One region of the Streptomyces sp. B1I3 genome, then DNA from elsewhere that is predicted to be linked to it. Evidence: predicted binding sites of a transcription regulator. Region 1 holds the regulator's gene; the other holds the start of a gene.
The links. The regulator HspR, encoded in region 1, represses chaperone genes until heat shock. The targets are predictions, from matches to a motif close to TTGAGNNNNNNNNNCTCAA.

Region 1 (10,542 bases):
CCAGGGGGTACGAGACGAAGTACGCGGCCTCGTAGCCCTCGACGTGGTGGATCGCGCCCTCGAGACCCCGCAGGGTCAGGATGGCCAGGCCGATGACCAGGATGACGTACTCGACGAAGTACGCCTGCCAGGCCTTCGAGCCGGCGAAGCGGGACTTGCGGCCGGCCCGGGAGGGCAGGTTCAGCAGTCGGATGGCCATCAGCGTGACGATGCCGAGCACCGTCATGATGCCGATGAACTCGATGTACAGCTCGAACGGCAGCCAGTCGCCGACGATCGGCAGCACCCAGTCGGCCTGGAAGAGCTGTCCGTACGCCTGGAGCAGCGTCGGCGGCAGTGTCAGGAAACCGATGGCGACGAACCAGTGCGCGAAGCCGACGATGCCCCACCGGTTCATCCGGGTGTGGCCGAGGAACTCCTTGACCAGGGTGATCGTGCGCTGTTTGGGGTCGTCGGTGCGGCTGCCTGCCGGGACCGGCTGTCCTATACGGACGGACCGGTAGATCTGCGCGACGGCTCGGGCGATGAGCGCAACGCCGACGACAGTCAGCACCAGCGACACGATGATCGCGGCGAGTTGCATGTAGGGGCTCCTCGGGCCTGCGAGGGTGGGATCCAGCGTGACAAGTGATTACTAAGCAGTAACTTAATCAGTCTGTGCTGACACTATCCACTTATTCCGCCACGCTGTAGCCGCGCAGGCGGTGATCTGTGTCGCTCAGGTGAGCCTTTCCCCGGCGGGCGAGGGCGCGGAGTCCGGTGCGCAGCTGGATGTGCGCGGACCACGCCAGGATCGCCAGGTCGAGCCGTGTTCCATGATGCTCCGCGTAGTGCGCGTCGAGCAGGGCGGGTTCGTCCCAGGGCATGCCGGAGCGGGCCCGCACCTGTGCGAGACCGGTCAGGCCGGGCCTCAGCTCCCGGCGCCACCGGTCGGCTGCCGCCCCGTGGAGCGCCGGGTGGTCCGGTGCCAGGGGTGCGGGACCGACGAGTGAGAGCTCTCCCCGTACGACGTGGGGCAGCCGTGACAGCAGGTCGAGGCGGAATCTGCGGGTGTCCAGCGAGCGCAGCTCGAAGGGGTGGCCGCCGAGGCCGATACGGGTCTCCCGCCGCAGTACGCCGCCGGAGCCGCGGGGTCGCCGGAGGGCGAGGACCGGCGCGGCGAGGGCGAGCGCCGGGATGACGAGCACCAGGAAGGCCGAGCCGAGCACCAGATCGAGGAAACGCTTGAGGGTCAGGGCGGCCAGCGCCCCGGTGAGCCGGTCGCCGAGCCGGTCGAGGACGCGGCCGGCTGCCCGGGCGGCCGCAGGGACGGCGGGGTGCCGTCTCCTTCGTGCCGCAGTCTGCTTCGCGTTCCGCATTGCACCTGCCTGGGATCGGTGACGTGCCGTTATGACCGTCTCGCTGCTTTTTGTGACAGAACGATCCCACGGTGCGAAGGTGGGTGGGGGTGTGCGGCGCACGGTGCGGCCCCCTGTTCACCGATCGGCGCACGCGCGGTCCGGCCGGGAGTCGCCGATCGGTGCACGCGGGGTGCGGCCGGGAGTCGCCGATCGGTGCACGCGGGGTGCGGCCCGGTGCCACCGGCCGGCGCCTCTCCTGTGTGCGTTCGCCGCGCCGGGGAACCGGTAATGCCTGGTAGCGACATGGGTGAGCACATAAGTTGAGCGTAAGTGACTCAGGTCCTTTGACTCCGGGGCGCGTGTCGTGCATCCTTGAGTCAGATCCACTCAAGTAGTCAGTTGGAGGAATCGAAATGGCACGTGCGGTCGGCATCGACCTGGGCACGACTAACTCCGTCGTGAGCGTTCTGGAAGGCGGCGAGCCCACCGTCATCACCAACGCCGAAGGCGCCAGGACCACGCCGTCCGTCGTCGCCTTCGCGAAGAACGGCGAGGTGCTCGTCGGCGAGGTCGCCAAGCGCCAGGCGGTCACGAACGTCGACAGGACGATCCGTTCGGTCAAGCGCCACATGGGCACTGACTGGAAGATCGAGCTCGACGGCAAGAACTTCAACCCGCAGCAGATGAGCGCCTTCATCCTGCAGAAGCTGAAGCGCGACGCCGAGGCGTACCTGGGCGAGAAGGTCACCGACGCGGTGATCACCGTCCCGGCGTACTTCAACGACTCCGAGCGTCAGGCGACCAAGGAGGCCGGCGAGATCGCGGGCCTGAACGTCCTGCGCATCGTCAACGAGCCGACGGCCGCCGCTCTGGCGTACGGGCTCGACAAGGACGACCAGACGATCCTCGTCTTCGACCTCGGTGGCGGCACCTTCGACGTGTCCCTCCTGGAGATCGGCGACGGCGTCGTCGAGGTGAAGGCCACCAACGGTGACAACCACCTCGGTGGTGACGACTGGGACCAGCGCGTCGTCGACTACCTGGTGAAGCAGTTCGCCAACGGGCACGGCGTGGACCTGTCCAAGGACAAGATGGCTCTCCAGCGTCTCCGCGAGGCAGCGGAGAAGGCGAAGATCGAGCTCTCGTCCTCGACCGAGACCTCGATCAACCTGCCCTACATCACGGCGTCGGCCGAGGGCCCGCTGCACCTGGACGAGAAGCTCACGCGTTCGCAGTTCCAGCAGCTCACCGCTGACCTCCTGGACCGCTGCAAGAACCCGTTCCACAACGTCATCAAGGACGCGGGCATCCAGCTCTCCGAGATCGACCACGTCGTTCTCGTCGGTGGCTCGACCCGCATGCCGGCCGTGGCCGAGCTCGTCAAGGAGCTCACGGGCGGCCAGGACGCCAACAAGGGCGTGAACCCGGACGAGGTCGTCGCCATCGGCGCCTCGCTCCAGGCGGGTGTCCTCAAGGGTGAGGTCAAGGACGTCCTGCTCCTCGACGTGACCCCGCTGTCCCTGGGCATCGAGACCAAGGGAGGGATCATGACCAAGCTCATCGAGCGCAACACCACGATCCCGACCAAGCGTTCCGAGATCTTCACGACGGCCGAGGACAACCAGCCGTCCGTGCAGATCCAGGTCTACCAGGGCGAGCGCGAGATCGCGGCGTACAACAAGAAGCTCGGGATGTTCGAGCTCACCGGTCTGCCGCCGGCCCCCCGTGGCGTGCCGCAGATCGAGGTCGCGTTCGACATCGACGCCAACGGCATCATGCACGTCGCTGCCAAGGACCTCGGCACCGGCAAGGAGCAGAAGATGACCGTCACCGGTGGCTCCTCGCTGCCGAAGGACGAGGTCAACCGCATGCGTGAAGAGGCCGAGCAGTACGCCGACGAGGACCACCGCCGTCGCGAGGCCGCCGAGTCCCGCAACCAGGGCGAGCAGCTCGTCTACCAGACGGAGAAGTTCCTCAAGGACAACGAGGACAAGGTCCCCGGTGACGTGAAGACGGAGGTGGAGACCGCGCTCACCGAGCTGAAGGAGAAGCTCAAGGGCGAGGACACCGCCGAGATCCGTACCGCCACCGAGAAGGTCGCGGCCGTCTCCCAGAAGCTGGGCCAGGCGATGTACGCCAACGCCCAGGCCGAGGGTGCGACCCCGGGCGCCGAGGCGCCGGGTGACGGCCAGGCGAAGGCCGACGACGACGTCGTCGACGCCGAGATCGTGGACGACGAGAAGGACCAGAAGGGCGGTGCGGCGTGACCGAGGAGACTCCGGGCTTCGACGAGAAGCCTGACGTCCCCTCCGGCGCCAACCCCGACGACGCCGAACCGACGGCCGCCACCCCCTCCGAGGAGGAGGCGGCGGCCCCGGCCGGGGACGTACAGCAGACAGTTGCCCTGACGGCCCAGCTGGACCAGGTGCGTACCGCGCTCAACGAGCGCACGGGTGACCTCCAGCGGCTGCAGGCCGAGTACCAGAACTACCGTCGCCGCGTGGAGCGGGACCGGGTCCAGGTCAAGGAGGTCGCGGTCGCGGGCCTTCTGTCCGACCTCCTGCCCGTGCTCGACGACGTCGGGCGCGCGCGGGAACACGGCGAGCTCGTCGGCGGCTTCAAGTCGGTGGCCGAATCCCTGGAGACGGTCGTCGCGAAGCTGGGACTCCAGCAGTTCGGCAAGGAGGGCGAGCCCTTCGACCCGACGATCCACGAGGCCCTGATGCACTCGTACGCACCGGACGTCACCGAGACGACCTGCGTGGCGATCCTGCAGCCGGGGTACCGCATCGGGGAGCGCACGATCCGCCCCGCGCGGGTGGCCGTGGCCGAGCCGCAGCCGGGCGCCACGCCCGCGGCGGCGAAGGAAGAGAAGGCAGACGACGAGGAGAGCGGTGGCACCGAAGAGGTCTGACACCACGTCCGACCACTGCGGTGCACACCGACGGGGCGTGCGGCCGGCCACGGGGCCGGCCGCACGGCCGATCGTCCGGAAGGAGGGACGTCGATGAGCACGAAGGACTTCGTCGAGAAGGACTACTACAAGGTTCTCGGCGTCCCCAAGGACGCCACCGACGCCGAGGTCAAGAAGGCGTACCGGAAGCTCGCCCGCGAGTTCCACCCGGACGCCAACAAGGGCGACTCGAAGGCGGAGGAGCGCTTCAAGGAGATCTCCGAGGCGAACGACGTCCTCGGTGACCCCAAGCGGCGCAAGGAGTACGACGAGGCGCGCGCCCTCTTCGGCAACGGCGGCTTCCGGGCAGGCCCCGGCGGCGCGGGCGGCAACTTCAACTTCGACCTGGGCGACCTCTTCGGGGGCACCCCGGGCGGTGGCCAGGGCGGCGGTGCCGGCGGATTCGGCGGTGGCGGCGGCCTGGGTGACGTCTTCGGGGGACTGTTCAACCGTGGCGGCACCGGCACCCGTGTCCAGCCGCGACGCGGCCAGGACATCGAGTCCGAGGTCACGCTCAGCTTCACGGAGGCCGTCGACGGGGCCACGGTCCCGCTGCGGATGTCCAGCCAGGCTCCCTGCAAGGCATGCTCGGGCACCGGCGACAAGAACGGCACCCCGAGGGTCTGTCCGACCTGTGTCGGCACCGGACAGGTGTCACGCGGGACCGGCGGCGGCTTCTCGCTCACCGACCCCTGTGTGGACTGCAAGGGCCGGGGCCTGATCGCCCAGGACCCCTGCGAGGTCTGCAAGGGCAGTGGCCGGGCGAAGTCGGCGCGCACCATGCAGGTGCGGATTCCGGCGGGTGTGCTGGACGGCCAGCGGATCAGGCTGCGCGGCAAGGGCAGCCCGGGCGAGCGCGGCGGCCCGGCCGGCGACCTCTACGTCGTCGTCCACGTCGGCGCCCACCCGGTCTTCGGCCGCAAGGGCGACAACCTCACGGTCACCGTGCCCGTCACCTTCGTGGAGGCGGCACTCGGCGGCGAGGTGAAGGTCCCCACGCTCGGCGGGCCACCCGTCACCCTGAAGCTACCCCCCGGCACGCCGAACGGGCGTACGATGCGGGCCCGCGGCAAGGGGGCCGTGCGCAAGGACGGAACCCGGGGCGACCTGCTGGTCACCGTCGAGGTCTCCGTACCCAAGGACCTCGGCCCGGAGGCGCAGGACGCGCTGGAGGCCTACCGGAAGGCGACCGCCGGGGAGGACCCGCGGGCGGAGCTGTTCCAGGCTGCGAAGGGAGCTTGAGATGGACGGCCGTCGACGCAATCCGTACCAGCTGACGGACGAATCACCGGTCTACGTCATTTCGATCGCGGCCCAGCTCTCGGGCCTCCACCCGCAGACGCTGCGCCAGTACGACCGCCTCGGCCTGGTCTCGCCCGACCGCACGGCCGGACGCGGCCGGCGCTACTCCGCCCGGGACATCGAGCTGCTGCGCACGGTGCAGCAGCTGTCGCAGGACGAAGGCATCAACCTCGCGGGCATCAAGCGCATCATCGAGCTGGAGAACCAGGTCGCCGCCCTCCAGCAGCGTGTCGCCGAACTCTCGGCGGCCGTGGACGGCGCGGCCGTGGCCATGCAGCAGCGCGAGGCCCAGGTGCACGCCTCCTACCGGCGCGACCTCGTGCCGTACCAGGACGTGCAGCAGACCGGTGCGCTGGTGGTCTGGCGGCCCAAGAGGCCGAAGGACTGAGGCGGAGCCGCTCGGCCCCGCTCGCGTGAGGCAGGATCACCGGTTCGCCGGGGTCCTGCCTCCTCGTGCGTCCGGGCACGAGAGCCCGGGCGGGAGGGACGCGCCCATGCGTCACTCTCCGCCCGGCGGGATGTCCGGCGGCGGTTCCGTCACGCCGGGCGGAGTGCCGTCCGGCTCCGCGATGCCGGACCGCACGAGGCGCGCGCCCAACTGGGTACGGCTGTGTGCGTCGACCCTCTGCATGAGCTTGGAGATGTGGGAGCGGCACGTGCGGACGCTGATGCCCAGCTCACGGGCCACCTCGTCGTCGACGAGGCCCTCGACGAGGAGCCGGGCGATGCTCTGCTGGACGGCGGTGACACGGGTACCGGGGGCGGCGGACGGAAGCTGCCGGGTGTACGGGGTGGCCTGTGCCCACAGGACCTCGTAGACCCGGGTGAGGTAGCGGACCAGGGCCGGATGCCGGATCTCCAGGGCCACGTCCTCGTGGGGTGCCACCTGGGCGTAGGCCACGGTGCGGTCGAAGATGATGAGGCGGTCGACCCTCTGCTCGATGGTGCGCACCTCGAGGCGGTCGCCCGGCATCTGGGACAGGTACTCCCTGAGCCGCGGGCTGTAGCGCGCGGGATGCTGGTAGAGGTGCCTGAGGCGGGCGCCTCCGGCGATCGCGGCGCGGCCGTTGCCTATGGCCTGCCGGATGTGGTGCTCGAGGCGGTTGCCGCCCGGTTGCGCGGTCAGAACCTCTTCGGTGGCGCGTGCGGAGGCTTCCTCGAGCGCCGAGATGATCAGCGGCCTCCCCTCGAGCACGGTGATGGCGAGATTGGGGTCGTCGTTGGTGATCGTCGCCAGAGGCGCCAGCGTCCCGGCGAGAGCGGTGGTGAGCTGTATCCGCTCGTCGATCTCCCGGGCGATGGGCTGCAACAGGTAGGCCAGGGCGGCGGAGGCCGGCACGGGGCGTAGCCACGCGCTGTCGTCCGGGTCGGGGTGGACGAGGGCCAGCTCGAGCAGGCACGGGGCGGCCGCGAGGTCGCTGCGCGCGATGCGTCCGGCGCGCAACGCCTGCTTGTACAGGCTGACGGCCGGGGCGCAGAGTTCTCGGGTTCCGTGCGGATGCGCCCGCTTTGCCTCATCGGCATCCATTTGATGACCCCTCACTTCGTGCAGTGCATAAAGATGACGGTGGCGGTGGACCGGCCGCCGGGAGAGTGTGGAGGGGAACTCCCCCGGGCTCCGGACGTGGCCGCACACTCCCCCGTGTCACGCGTACACGCCGTGCGGCTCCGGGGCAGGGACGCCTCGGGCCCCGCAGGTTCAGGACTCCTGGCCGAGGATTCCCGAACGTGCGATCAGGTAGCCGAGCTGGGCGCGGCTGGTGCTGCCCAGAGTGGCCGAAAGTTTGGCCACATGGGCTCGGCAGGTGCGGACGTTCATACCGAGACGGCGGGCGATGGAGTCGTCCACGTGCCCTTCGACGAGGAGTTGGGCGATGGAGCGCTGAACACCGCTGATTCCTTCGGGAGTCGGCTCGTACTTGATCTCTTCGAGCAGAGGGGCGGCCCTGGTCCAGAGCTGCTCGAAGACCTTGGCGAGGTATTCGACCAGGCCGGGATGGCGTAGTTCCAGGGCGACCATGCGGTCGTCCTGGGCAGGAATGAAGGCAACGGTGCGGTCGAAGATGATCAGGCGTTCGATGAGCTCTTCGAGTGTCCGGATCTCCACATGGTCACCGGCCATGCGTTCGGCGTAGGCCAGCGTGCTCTGGCTGTGGCGTGCGGTGTGCTGGTACAGGGTGCGGATCTTGACGCCGCGGTGGACGACCGACAGGCCCCGTTCCAAGGACTTGCTGAGACTGTCCTCGGGCCTCCCGCCTCCTGGCTGGATGGTGAGGACTTCGGACCGGCACTCCGCGGTGGCGAGGTCGAGGGACGCGTTGATCCGGTTGACGCCCTCCAGCACGGTGATGGCATGTGTGGTCGACGGGCCCTGCGCGCTGATGTCCATGAATGGCTCGAAGCATTCGGCCAGCGCCAGGGAGTGCCGCCGGCGTTCCTGGATCTCGCGTTCTATGGGATGCATGTGCTGCGCAAGCGCCGCGGACGGTGCGACGGGGCGGAGCCAGTCAGAGGCATCGGGATCGGGGTGCAGCAGCGCGAACTCGATCAGGCAGGGAGCCGGTTCGACTTCGGCACGGGCGATGCGACCGCTGCGCAGCGCGATGGCGTAAAGGCGAGCTCCATCCTCACATAGTTCCGCAATCCCATGAGGATGTGTCGGTTTTGTGGTGCTTGCGCACATATCTCCACCCCCCAGGTTCCTGAACTTGCAGGAACATGATGCATCGACGCAGTGGTGTTCGAGTGCCCAGGTGAGACATCGTCTTTCAGTGCGGGGGAGAAGAATCCACAAGTGAGGACGAAGCCGACTATGTACAAGCGAATGCTTCGCTCGGCGCTTGCCGCCACGTTCGTCGCGGCCATGGGTTTCGGGCTGTCGAGCGCAGGCGACATCGGCTGGGGCAGCGAGGCGGCTGCTGCGCCGGGTGACATCGGCTGGAATGTGCAGGCAGGCGCGCCGGCCGACATCGGCTGGGTCGCTCCCGCGAGCGGCCAGGGTGACATCGGCTGGTCTTCTCCGACCGACATCGGATGGGCCGCCCCGACCGGTACCGCGGCATGACCACCCCACCGGACGACCGTACGTTCCGGCGGGAGATGGCCACGGCGTATCGCTCAGGGTGGCACTTCATCGATCTGCTCACGGCACTGACCCGCCAGGGCGATTCGTTGATGGTCACCCTGTTCGGGGAGCCCATCGTCGTCGTGATGGAAACGGATGAGGACATTCGCGCCTATCGCTGCCTCCGCCGTCCCCGCGGGGCGCCGCAACCGGTTCGCTGTGCCGTGAGGTACGGCATGATCTTCGTCAATCTCGATCAGCGCGACCATGAGCTGTTCGAACAAGAAGCCATTTCCGCCACCCCCCGCAGTGCCTGAACGATTCCCCCGTCGTTCCATATCGTTCAGGCGCTTCCCCCACACAACGGCGCCATCGTGACCTGAACACGGTGGCGCCGTTGTGCTGCCCGGAATGGAAATGGGCAACGGAAAAGGCCGGGCAAGCGGGGGGAGGGAAAAGGAATGGAAAAGGCTCAGCCCTTTCCGAGCGCCCTGTCCACGGCGATCTCGATGACGACCCGGTCCGGGTTGGGCGACGGTGTGCGCTCGTACCGCTCCGCGTAGCGGCGTACCGCGTCCTCGACCTCACCGGGCTCCGTGCGGATCGCCGCGCGGCCCTCGAGGGTCGCCCAGCGGCGTCCCTGCATCTGGCAGACCGCGACCCGTGCCCCCTCCGGGCCGGCCGCCAGGACGTGGGCGACCTTCCGGCTGTTCCTGTTGGTGATGACGCGCGCCGTCCGGCTCTCCGGGTCGTACGTCACGCCGACCGGCACCACGTGCGGCGTGCCGTCCGGGCGCAGCGTCGTCAGCGTGCACACGTGGCGCTCCCGCCAGAAGGCGAGGTACTCGGGTCCGGGGTTGCGTACATCAGGCATGGGGCCAGCCTAGAGAGACGGCTCGCGGAGTACGCGGGGGAGGTGCCGGTCCAGGCTTGAGTGGAATAGACTCAACTTTGTACTCGTTGTGAGAGTCATAGCTCCCAGGCCGGAGACACCAGTACGAGGAGGAGACAGCGCCCGTGGACGCCGAGCTGACCAACAAGAGCCGGGACGCCCTCAACGCGGCCACCAGCAGGGCCGTCAAGGACGGGCACCCCGACCTGACCCCCGGGCACCTGCTGCTTGCACTGCTCGCGGGTGAGGACAACGCCAACATCACCGACCTGCTGGCCGCCGTCGACGCCGACCAGGTGGCCGTGCGCACGGAGACCGAAAGGCTCCTGGGTGCTCTGCCCAGCGTCACCGGTTCGACCGTGGCGCCCCCGCAGCCCAACCGCGAGCTGCTCGCCGTCATCGCCGACGCCGACCGGCGGGCGAAGGAGCTCGGCGACGACTACCTCTCCACCGAACACCTGCTGATCGCCGTAGCGGCGAAGGGGGGCCGCGCCGGTGAGATCCTCGACGGACAGGGAGCCAGTGCGAAGAAGCTGCTGGACGCCTTCGAGAAGAGCAGGGGAGGGCGCCGGGTGACCACTCCCGACCCCGAGGGTCAGTACAAGGCGCTGGAGAAGTTCGGTACGGACTTCACGGCCGCCGCGCGCGAAGGCAAGCTGGACCCGGTCATCGGCCGTGACCAGGAGATCCGCCGCGTCGTGCAGGTGCTTTCGCGCCGTACGAAGAACAATCCCGTGCTCATCGGTGAGCCCGGCGTCGGCAAGACGGCCGTCGTCGAGGGGCTCGCCCAGCGCATCGTCAAGGGTGACGTCCCGGAGTCCCTGCGGAACAAGCGGCTCGTCTCCCTGGACCTCGGTGCGATGGTCGCGGGCGCCAAGTACCGCGGTGAGTTCGAGGAACGCCTCAAGACCGTCCTCTCCGAGATCAAGGAGAGCGACGGGCAGGTCATCACCTTCATCGACGAGCTGCACACCGTCGTCGGCGCGGGCGC
Region 2 (10,542 bases), 1.5 Mb from region 1:
CTGGCCCTGGAAGTCCTGGAGGGCCTGCTCGGCCTCTTCCAGCGTGATGTCGCCACGACCGATGAGGGACTCGGTGTACAGCTTGCGCACCGAGCGCTTCTTGTCGATCAGGGTGTACATCTGCGGGTTGGTGAACTCCGGGTTGTCGCCCTCGTTGTGACCGCGGCGGCGGTAGCAGATGAGGTCGATCACGACGTCCTTGTTGAACGTCTGCCGGTACTCGAAGGCGAGGCGCGCGACGCGGACCACGGCCTCCGGGTCGTCGCCGTTGACGTGGATGATCGGCGCCTCGATCATGCGCGCCACGTCGGTGGCGTACATCGAGGAGCGCGAGGACTCCGGGGCGGCGGTGAAGCCGACCTGGTTGTTGATCACCACGTGCACGGTGCCGCCGGTGCGGTAGCCGCGCAGCTGCGACATGTTCAGCGTCTCGGCGACGACGCCCTGGCCGGCGAAGGCCGCGTCGCCGTGGAGCGCGACGGGCAGGACCGTGAAGTCCGTGCCGCCCTTGTTGATGATGTCCTGCTTGGCGCGGGCGATGCCCTCGAGGACCGGGTCGACGGCCTCCAGGTGCGAGGGGTTGGCGGCCAGCGAGACCTTGATCTGCTCGCCGTCCAGACCGGTGAAGGTGCCCTCGGCGCCCAGGTGGTACTTCACGTCGCCGGAGCCGTGCATCGACCGCGGGTCGAGGTTGCCCTCGAACTCCCGGAAGATCTGCGCGTACGACTTGCCGACGATGTTCGCCAGGACGTTCAGCCGGCCGCGGTGGGCCATGCCGATGACGACCTCGTCGAGGCGGGCCTCGGCCGCGGAGTCGATGACCGCGTCGAGCAGCGGGATGACGGACTCGCCGCCCTCCAGGGAGAATCGCTTCTGACCGACGTACTTGGTCTGCAGGAACGTCTCGAACGCCTCGGCGGCATTGAGGCGGCGCAGGATCCGCAGCTGCTCCTCGCGCTCCGGTGCCGGGCGCGGACGCTCCACCCGGTCCTGGAGCCACTTGCGCTCCTTCGGCTCCTGGATGTGCATGAACTCGATGCCGGTGGTGCGGCAGTACGACTCACGCAGGACACCGAGGATGTCGCGGAGCTTCATCATCGTCTTGCCGGCGAACCCACCGACCGCGAAGTCGCGCTCCAGGTCCCACAGGGTGAGGCCGTGCTCGGTGATGTCCAGGTCGGGGTGCTTGCGCTGGCGGTACTCCAGTGGGTCGGTGTCGGCCATCACATGACCGCGGACCCGGTAGGAGTGGATCAGCTCGAAGACCCGTGCGGCCTTGGTGACGTCGTCGTCGTGCGAGGCGTCGATGTCCTTGAGCCAGCGGACCGGCTCGTAGGGGATGCGCAGCGCCTTGAAGATCTCGTCGTAGAACTCGTTCTCGCCGAGCAGGAGCTGGGCCAGGACGCGCAGGAACTCACCCGACGCGGCACCCTGGATGACCCGGTGGTCGTACGTCGAGGTCAGGGTCATGACCTTCGAGATGCCCAGCTTGTTGAGCGTGTCCTGCGAGGTGCCCTGGAACTCGGCCGGGTAGTCCATCGCGCCGACGCCCATGATGAGGCCCTGTCCGGGCATCAGGCGGGGCACCGAGTGGACGGTGCCGATGCCGCCGGGGTTCGTCAGCGAGGCGGTGACGCCGGTGAAGTCGTCCATGCCGAGCTTGCCGACACGGGCGCGGCGGACGATGTCCTCGTACGCCTGCCAGAACTCGAAGAAGTTGAGCGTCTCGGCCTTCTTGATGGCCGCGACGACCAGCTGGCGGTCGCCGTTCGGCTTCACCAGGTCGATGGCCAGGCCGAGGTTGATGTGCTCCGGCTTGACCAGGGTCGGCTTGCCGTCCTTGACCGCGAAGGAGTAGTTCATCGACGGCATGGCCTTGAGGGCCTGCACCATCGCGTACCCGATGAGGTGCGTGAAGGAGATCTTCCCGCCGCGGGCGCGCTTGAGGTGGTTGTTGATGACGATGCGGTTGTCGAAGAGCAGCTTCACCGGGACGGCGCGGACGGACGTGGCCGTCGGCAGCTCCAGCGAGGCGTTCATGTTCTTCGCGACGGCGGCCGACGGGCCGCGCAGCGTCACGTATTCGGGGCCGGCCGGGGCCTCCGTGGAGGCGTCGGCCTTCGCGGGGGCCTCGGCCTTCGCGGGCGCCGGGGCGGCCTTGGCGGGCGCGGCCGCCGGTGCCGCGGCCTTGGCCGGTGCGGTGGGCGCGGACTGGGAGGCCGGCGCGGGAGCCGCCGCCTTCGCCGGAGCGGGAACCGCAGGTGCGGCGGGGGCCGCGGCGGGCGCCTCGGTCCTGGCCGGAGCGGCGTTGTCGACCGAGTTCACGGCCGAGGGGGCCGGCGCCTGGGGCGACGCGGCCGCAGCTGTGGGAACGGGCTTGTCCGCCGTGCCGGATGTGCCCGGCTTGTAGTCGGCGAAGAAGTCCCACCAGGCGCGATCGACCGAATTGGGATCCTGGAGGTACTGCTGGTAGATCTCGTCGACGAGCCACTCATTGGGGCCGAAAGCGGCCGCCGGGTTGGACCCGGAGCCTGCTTCTTGATCGGTCGAGATGCTCGAGTTACTGGGGGACTGAGACGACACGGCGGCAACCGCCCTCTTCCGCTTCACAAGGTGATGGACAGCGGAAATCAAGGCTACGCCTCCCCAGCCGTAACGTGCAGGCCGGGCCGGTCTTCGTCGTGCACATCACATCGGAAGCCGGGTTTCGGCGCATGAAATGGCGGGAAACAAGCGGGGTTCCGCTGCACTTCGGGTACGCGAGGCCGACAGTGCGGCCCCCTGGACCGTATCTCTTCTCGGGCGCAGGGGAGAACGAGGCCCTCCGGTTCGAACGCGGGGTCAAGCGTGTAGCTGTTGGTTCCCCGGAAGGGTGACCTGGATCCGGCAGCCCCGGGCTGATTCGGCCACACCGATGCGGCCGCCGTGCAGATCCACCGCCCACCGGGCGATCGCCAGTCCCAGGCCGGTACCGCCGTCGCTGCCGGGCCCGTGCGGGGACGGCGCCTGGCCCCGGTTGAACCGCTCGAAGACCCGGTGCCGCTCAGGCTCCGGGATGCCCGGTCCCTCGTCGATGACCTCGAGCTCCAGTGACTCGGGGTACGCCCCGCGCCGCGCCAATACCGTGACCCGGCCGTGCGGCGGGCTGTGCTTGACGGCGTTGTCGATCAGGTTGGCGACCACCTGGTGCAGACGCTCCGCGTCCGCGTGGGCCGTCAGCTCCGGCGGCGACACGTCGAGGTGCAGATGGACGTCCGTACGGGAGTGGTTGCCGGAACCGGAGGAGAGCCGGCGCTGCGAGGCCGCGAGATTCGCCTCCTTCAGCACGCCGGAGAGGTAGGGCCACACCTCGAAGCGGCGCGCCTTCAGCGTCACCACGCCGTTGTCCAGGCGTGAGAGGTCCAGGAGGGTCTCCACCAGCCTGCCGAGGCGCTCGGTCTGTTTCAGCGCCGTCCGCATCGTCTCGGGATCGGCGGCGGACACTCCGTCCACCACGTTCTCCAGGACGGCCCGGAGTGCGGCGATGGGGGTCCGCAGCTCGTGGGAGACGTTGGCCACCAGCTCCTTGCGGTGCCGGTCCTCCGCCTCCAGGTCGTCGGCCATGCGGTTGATCGTCTGTGCCAGGTCGCCGAGTTCGTCACGCCGTCCGGCGCCGCTCACCCGCCGCGTGTAGTCACCGTGCGAGATCGACCGGGCCACGGCGCGCATCTCGTCCAGCGGTGCCGTCAGGCCATGGGCCACGAACTGGGTGATCAGCAGCGTGGCGATCACCGAGAAGACCGTGATGAACCGGAATTCGGTCCTGGTCCGCAGGGCGACGATCAGGAGTCCCGTGGTGATGAACACCGAGATCACGACGAGCGTGCCCAGCTTGGCCTTGATCGAGAAAGGCCGCAGTCCGGAGCCGGGCCGGGTCATGGCGCGGGGGTCTCCAAGGCGTACCCGACGCCGTGCACGGTACGGATGCGCTCGGCGCCGATCTTCCGGCGCAGGGCCTTGATGTGGCTGTCGACCGTGCGGGTCCCCGAGGCGTCCGCCCAGTCCCAGACCTCCGCGAGCAGCTGCTCACGGGAGAGCACGGCGCGCGGGGTGTTGGCCAGGCACACCAGGAGGTCGAACTCGGTCGGCGTCAGGTGGACGTCGTCGGCGCGGACCCGCACCCGGCGCTGGGCGTGGTCGATCTCCAGTTCGCCCAGGCGAAGGATGCCGCTGCGCGGGGTGACCGCGGCCAGCGCGGCCCGCTCGACCCGCCGCAGCAGGACGTGGACGCGCGCGGCCAGCTCGCGCATCGAGAACGGCTTGGTCATGTAGTCGTCGGCACCGACCCCGAGGCCGACCAGCATGTCGGTCTCGTCGTCCCGTGCGGTGAGCATCAGCACCGGGACGGGCCGCTGGGCCTGTACGCGCCGGCAGACCTCCAGGCCGTCGAAGCCCGGGAGCATGATGTCGAGCACCATCAGGTCGGGCTGCCAGGCCTCGGCCGCGTCCACGGCCGCCGGCCCGTCCAGTGCGGTCTGCACCAGAAAGCCCTCGGCCCGCAGCCGGGCGGAAATGGCGTCGACGATCGTCGCGTCGTCCTCGACCACCAGCACCCGGCGCTGAGCCCCGGGGGTGGCCGCGACGCCGTTGTGGGTGGTGTGTGTCTGTTCCATCGCCCCGCCCCTGCCCGTTCTCGCGGGGGCCATTCCCCCGGAGGCACGGTTTATCGCTTGTGGATGTCGTCGGTGATCCCTTGTGCCGGTCAGCAGCGTAAAGGCAGAGGACGGCTCTCGGCTACGCAGGGTGTTGTCCGACGTGAAGCCGTTACCCCGGCGGGCACGGCGGAGCGGCGGCCTCGTGCCGCTCGGCCCGTGGCGCGCCGGGTCTGTGGGTACCGAGAGGGGGTTCAGTCGGCGGCGAGTGCGAGATGGACCACGTCCGGTACACCTCGGGCAACGGCTACTTCTTCGGTCCGTACCGCGTGGAATCCGGCATTCCGCAGCGCTGTCTCAAAGGCCGGGGACGGTTGCGCGGACCACACCGCGAGGACTCCGCCGGGGGTCAGACGCGCCCGGCAGGTGGCCAGACCGGTGGGCGAATAGAGGCTTTCGTTGTCCTCGGTGACGGTCCAGTCGGGGCCGTTGTCGATGTCCAGGCAGAGGGCGTCGTAACGCTCCGTGGTCGTCCGGAGGTGATCGACGAGGTCCGCGCGGATGATCCGGGTCCGCGGATCGGCGAGGGCCCCTGCGGAGATCCGGCCGAGCGGCCCCTCGGTGTGCCAGTCCACGATGGCCTGCTCGCGCTCGACGACGCAGATCCGGCCCCACCGCCGCTCGGCGGCGGCGCGGACCAGCGAGAAGCCGACGCCCAGCCCGCCGACGAGCACCGACGGGTCCGGTCGGCCGGCGGGGAGGGCGGCGAGGGCCGCGTCGATCAGCAGCCGTTCGGAGCGCCCGTCGGAGGTGTCCATCAGGAAACACCCGTTGGCGATGATCTCGTAGTCGTCGCCGCGCTCCCGCAGGACGACCTCGCCGTACGGCCCTTCACGCCGGTCGAGGGTGACGGGGCTGGGGGCATGCGTGGCGGACATGGGCGCGGTCTCCGGTCTCCGGTCGGGGCGGGCGGTAGTGATCGGCCCATCCTCCCGGTCCCCGCCCGCCGGGACCAGCAGGTTTCCCGAACCTCCCCCGAAGGGTGGGGCGCTTTCGCGCGTGACCACCGCGGCCCCGCCGTGGGGCCCGGGGGGCCGGGCCGTCCGGCGGCCGGCGCGAAGGGGGTTGTGGCCGCCCCGGGAACCGGCTGCCGGGAATGACGGCGCCTGCCGGGGCGCTGGCGTATGAGCGGGGGCGGCCGCGGGATCCAGGTAGGTGACGTGGTGTCCACGGCGGTGATCGCTGAGAGCGAACAAGGCGTCGGGAACATTCTGAGGCTCACAAGCATTGAGTCGGCATAACTCAACTTGCCTGCCGAAGGGGAGATCATGACTGCTGAGTCCAATGCGTCCCAGGCGTTCACGCCGATCGACCTGCCTGTGCTGCCGCTCGACGACGAGGTCGTCCTGCCCGGAATGGTCGTGCCGCTCGACCTGTCGGACGCGGAGGTGCGCGCCGCCGTGGAGGCCGCCCAGGCGGTCGCGCGGTCCGGGGGCGGCAAGCCCGAGGTGCTGCTCGTGCCGCGTATCGACGGGAACTACACCGGCACCGGTGTGCTGGGCACCGTCGAGCAGGTCGGACGGCTCTCGGACGGGGACCCCGGAGCGCTCATCCGGGCACGCGACCGGGTGCGGATCGGTGCGGGGACCAGTGGCCCCGGCAGCGCGCTGTGGGTGGAGGGCACCCGGATCGGGGTGTCCCTGCCCGACCCCCTGCCCGGTTCGGTGGCCGAGTTGGCCAAGGAGTACAAGGCGCTCGCCACGAGCTGGCTGAAGAAGCGCGGCGCCTGGCAGGTCGTGGACCGGGTCCAGCAGATCGAGGACGTCTCCGCCCTCGCCGACAACTCCGGGTACTCGCCCTTCCTGACCACCTCCCAGAAGGTGCAGCTGCTGGAGACCGTGGACGCGGTCGCCCGCCTGAAGCTCGCCATCCAGTGGCTGGGTGAGCACCTCGCCGAGCAGGACGTGGCCGAGTCCATCGCCAAGGACGTCCAGGAGGGCGTCGACAAGCAGCAGCGCGAGTTCCTGCTGCGGCGCCAGCTGGAGGCCGTGCGCAAGGAGCTCTCCGAGCTCAACGGCGACCCTGAGGACGAGTCCGACGACTACCGGGCCCGTGTCGAGGCCGCCGATCTGCCGGAACACGTGCGGGCGGCCGCCCTGAAGGAGGTCGACAAGCTCGAGCGCGCGTCCGACCAGAGCCCCGAGGGCTCCTGGATCCGCACCTGGCTCGACACCGTCCTGGAGCTGCCGTGGACCGAGCGGACCGAGGACGCCTACGACATCAAGGGCGCACAGGAGATCCTCGACGCCGAACACGCGGGTCTGCAGGACGTGAAGGAGCGCATCACCGAGTACCTCGCGGTGCGCAAGCGGCGTGCCGAGCGCGGGCTGGGCGTGGTCGGCGGCCGGCGCGGCGGCGCCGTGCTGGCGCTGGTCGGGCCGCCCGGGGTCGGCAAGACCTCCCTCGGAGAGTCCGTCGCACACGCCATGGGGCGCAAGTTCGTCCGTGTCGCGCTCGGCGGTGTCCGGGACGAGGCGGAGATCCGCGGCCACCGGCGTACGTACGTCGGCGCGCTGCCCGGACGCATCGTGCGGGCGATCAAGGAAGCCGGATCGATGAATCCGGTCGTCCTGCTCGACGAGATCGACAAGGTCGGGTCGGACTTCCGGGGCGACCCGGCCGCCGCCCTGCTCGAGGTGCTCGACCCGGCACAGAACCACACCTTCCGCGATCACTACCTGGAGGTCGAACTCGACCTCAGCGACGTGGTGTTCCTGGCCACGGCCAACGTTCTCGAAGCCATCCCGGAGGCCCTGCTCGACCGCATGGAGCTGGTCCGCCTGGACGGATACACCGAGGACGAGAAGGTCGTCATCGCCCGTGACCACCTGCTCCCGCGTCAGCTGGAGCGGGCCGGTCTCAAGACGGACGAGGTGAGCCTCGACGAGTCCGCGCTGCGCAAGCTGGCCGGCGAGTACACCCGGGAAGCCGGCGTACGCAACCTGGAACGGGCTGTCGCCCGGCTGCTCCGCAAGGTCGCGGCCCAGCACGAACTGGGCGAGCGTCACCTGCCTTTCACGGTGACCGAGACCGATCTGCGGGGTCTGATCGGCCGGCCGCACCACGTCCCGGAATCCGCCCAGGACCCGGCCGAGCGCCGGACCGCCGTGCCGGGTGTGGCCACCGGGCTCGCGGTGACGGGCGCGGGCGGCGACGTGCTGTTCGTCGAGGCGTCGCTGGCCGACCCGGAGACCGGTGCGTCCGGACTGACCCTGACCGGCCAGCTCGGCGACGTCATGAAGGAGAGCGCGCAGATCGCGCTGAGCTTCCTGCGGTCGCACGGCGCGGAGCTGGAACTGCCGGTCGCGGACCTCAAGGACCGGGGTGCCCACATCCACTTCCCCGCGGGCGCGGTTCCCAAGGACGGCCCGAGTGCCGGTATCACCATGACGACGGCGCTCGCCTCGCTGCTCTCCGGGCGGCTGGTCCGTACGGACGTGGCGATGACCGGCGAGGTCTCGCTCACCGGACGGGTGCTGCCGATCGGCGGCCTGAAGCAGAAGCTGCTGGCCGCTCACCGGGCGGGAATCACCACCGTGGTGATTCCCAAGCGGAACGAGCCCGACCTGGACGATGTCCCGGCCGAGGTCCTCGACACGCTGGAGGTCCACCCGGTGACCGATGTCCGTCAGGTGCTGGAGATCGCGCTCGCCCCGGCCTCCACCAGGGCGCAGGACAGGATCCCGGCCGCGGCGTAGGCGCCACGCAGTGACGGGCGCGGCGCCACGGACACGGCCGGTACGGACGGCCCGCTTCTCCCGCGAGGGAGGGCGGGCCGTTCCGCGCGCCAGGGACGCACGGCCGTGCCGGACGGGCCTCAGGGGCGGTACACCGTGCCCGGCTCCGGCTCCGCGGGGTCACGGAGGTGCAGCCGTCCGCCCGCAGCGCGTCGATGATGCCCGGCACCGGCACGGCGCACCGGATGCACAGCGGGGTGCGGAGAAGGTCAGGTGCGCAAGACGCCGGGCCCCGACGACATGGGTTCGTCGCCGGGGCCGGGTGTGCGGGGAGGGGGTCAGCCGTTCGCGAGCGCCACCACGCGGTCGAGGGCGCCGTTGAAGTGGTTGTGGTCGCCGACCGTGGGGCCGGACGAGGTGTACTGCCACATCGTGTAGTAGCTCCAGCCGGCCGGCAGTTCACCGACGGTGGTGTTGTACCGGGCCACCCAGAGCGGGTTGGTGGCGCCGAAGCCGGAGTTGTTGCCCGTGCAGTCCTTCCACCAGCTGGTCGCGGTGTAGATCACCGCGTCGCGTCCGGTGCGGGCCTTGTAGGTGTTCACGAAGTCGCGGATCCAGGCGACCATGCCGGCCTGGGTCTTGCCGTAGCACGCGGCGCCGTACGGGTTCCACTCGATGTCGAGCACGCCCGGCAGCGTCCTTCCGTCCCTCGACCACCCGCCCCCGTTGTCCACGAAGTAGTTGGCCTGGGCGGCTCCGCTCGTGGTGTCCGGGGTGGCGAAGTGGTACGTGCCCCGGATCATGCCGACGTTGTACGAACCGGTGTACTGCTGCGTGAAGTACGTGTTCTTGTAGTACGTCCCCTCGGTGGCCTTCACATAGGCCCACTTCACGCCGCTGTTCCAGAGGGTCGACCAGGCGACGTTGCCCTGGTGGCTGCTGACGTCCACGCCTTCGGTCTGGACGGCGTCGGTGCCGGTGGTGTCGCCGGTCTGCCGGCCGTCGTGCGCGATGACGCCCTGGCCCATCCTGGCCGTGCCGCGATCGGGAACGGCGGTGGCGTCGGCGGATGCCGCCCCGGGCAGGGCGATCAGGAGGGAGAGGGCGGCGAGGAGCGCTCCCGCCGCGGCGATGTGCGAGCGGCGGGATGTCGTGGTTCCGGGTCTGAGCACGGGCATGTGCGTGCCTCCGAGGGCTCGGTGGGGGGAGCTCGTGGAGCAGGGGCGGATGCGGGACACCCCTGCGGTGCGTGCCGCCATGGTGTGGACATGCCACCCGTGGCACCCATGAAGCTACGCACGTAGACCCGCCCTCCGGAAGAGGGCCCGGTCGCTGCCGAAGGTCTACGCCTGCGAAATACTGGCCCAGCTGCGGCGATGGCCGGAGTTGAAAGAAACTTTCATCGGCTGGAAAGCGTACGAGGGGTGCTGACGTGCACGGGAGTGGAAGCGGAAGTGAACCCGGTGCACCGTCCGGGAGTGGTGTGGACCACGAGTTCCTCGCGCTCGAGCGCGAGTTGTCGGTCTTTCTGCGCAGGGCGCGGGCCAATTCGGGGGAGATGGCCCGCGAGGTCCACCCCGACCTGGAGGCCGCGGCCTACGGCCTGCTCGTCCGGCTCGAGTCCGCCGGCCGCCAGCGCGCCACCGATCTCGCCGCCTACTTCGGAGTGGGCAAGGCGACCATGAGCCGCCAGCTGCGGGCCCTGGAGACCCTCGGCCTGGTGGCGCGCGAGGACGACCCGGCGGACGGCCGCGCCTCACTCGTCCACCTCACCGACGAGGGCCTCGCCCGCTTCCGCAGCGTGCGGGACGCCCGCCGTGGCCGGTACGCCCGGAAGCTGGCGGACTGGGACCGGGCCGAGGTCGCCGAGCTCGCACGGCTCCTGCACCACCTGAACGCCCGCGCCGAGGACTGAGCGGGCCCGGGAAGATGCCCGGCCGGGCCCGGGAAGGTGTTCCACCGGGCCTGGGGGCGTTGCCCGACCGGGCCCGGGTCGGCTACAGCTCGGCGAGTGCCGCGGTCGCGTCGTCGTGCGTCTTGCTCCGGCGCAGGTACCTGCGCTCCGTGTCGCCCCGCTCCAGCTCCCTGACGCGGTCGATCAGCCCCTGCGCCCCGGCCTCGCGCAGCAGCTCCAGGGCGGCCGTCCAGTCGCCCTCACGGAACTTCTCCGTCCA

Region 2: the regulator HspR is predicted to act here: its motif matches at 5,919-5,937, upstream of lon (endopeptidase La).

What each region holds. Positions count from the first base shown of each region.
Region 1 covers NZ_JAUSYD010000001.1:4,247,742-4,258,283, forward strand. The annotation lists gene QFZ58_RS19555 ((Fe-S)-binding protein) at 1-583, opposite strand, end outside; gene QFZ58_RS19560 (sugar transferase) at 675-1,358, opposite strand; gene dnaK (molecular chaperone DnaK) at 1,754-3,607, shown strand; gene grpE (nucleotide exchange factor GrpE) at 3,604-4,254, shown strand; gene dnaJ (molecular chaperone DnaJ) at 4,348-5,535, shown strand; gene QFZ58_RS19580 (heat shock protein transcriptional repressor HspR) at 5,537-5,983, shown strand; gene QFZ58_RS19585 (LuxR C-terminal-related transcriptional regulator) at 6,095-7,123, opposite strand; gene QFZ58_RS19590 (helix-turn-helix transcriptional regulator) at 7,295-8,278, opposite strand; gene QFZ58_RS19595 (5'-nucleotidase) at 8,408-8,659, shown strand; gene QFZ58_RS19600 ((2Fe-2S)-binding protein) at 8,656-8,976, shown strand; gene QFZ58_RS19605 (pyridoxamine 5'-phosphate oxidase family protein) at 9,132-9,533, opposite strand; gene clpB (ATP-dependent chaperone ClpB) at 9,677-10,542, shown strand, end outside.
Region 2 covers NZ_JAUSYD010000001.1:2,756,961-2,767,502, reverse strand. The annotation lists gene QFZ58_RS12450 (multifunctional oxoglutarate decarboxylase/oxoglutarate dehydrogenase thiamine pyrophosphate-binding subunit/dihydrolipoyllysine-residue succinyltransferase subunit) at 1-2,583, opposite strand, end outside; gene QFZ58_RS12445 (HAMP domain-containing sensor histidine kinase) at 2,842-3,918, opposite strand; gene QFZ58_RS12440 (response regulator transcription factor) at 3,915-4,652, opposite strand; gene QFZ58_RS12435 (spermidine synthase) at 4,886-5,569, opposite strand; gene lon (endopeptidase La) at 5,960-8,389, shown strand; gene QFZ58_RS12425 (lysozyme) at 8,707-9,546, opposite strand; gene QFZ58_RS12420 (MarR family winged helix-turn-helix transcriptional regulator) at 9,801-10,283, shown strand; gene QFZ58_RS12415 (hypothetical protein) at 10,366-10,542, opposite strand, start outside.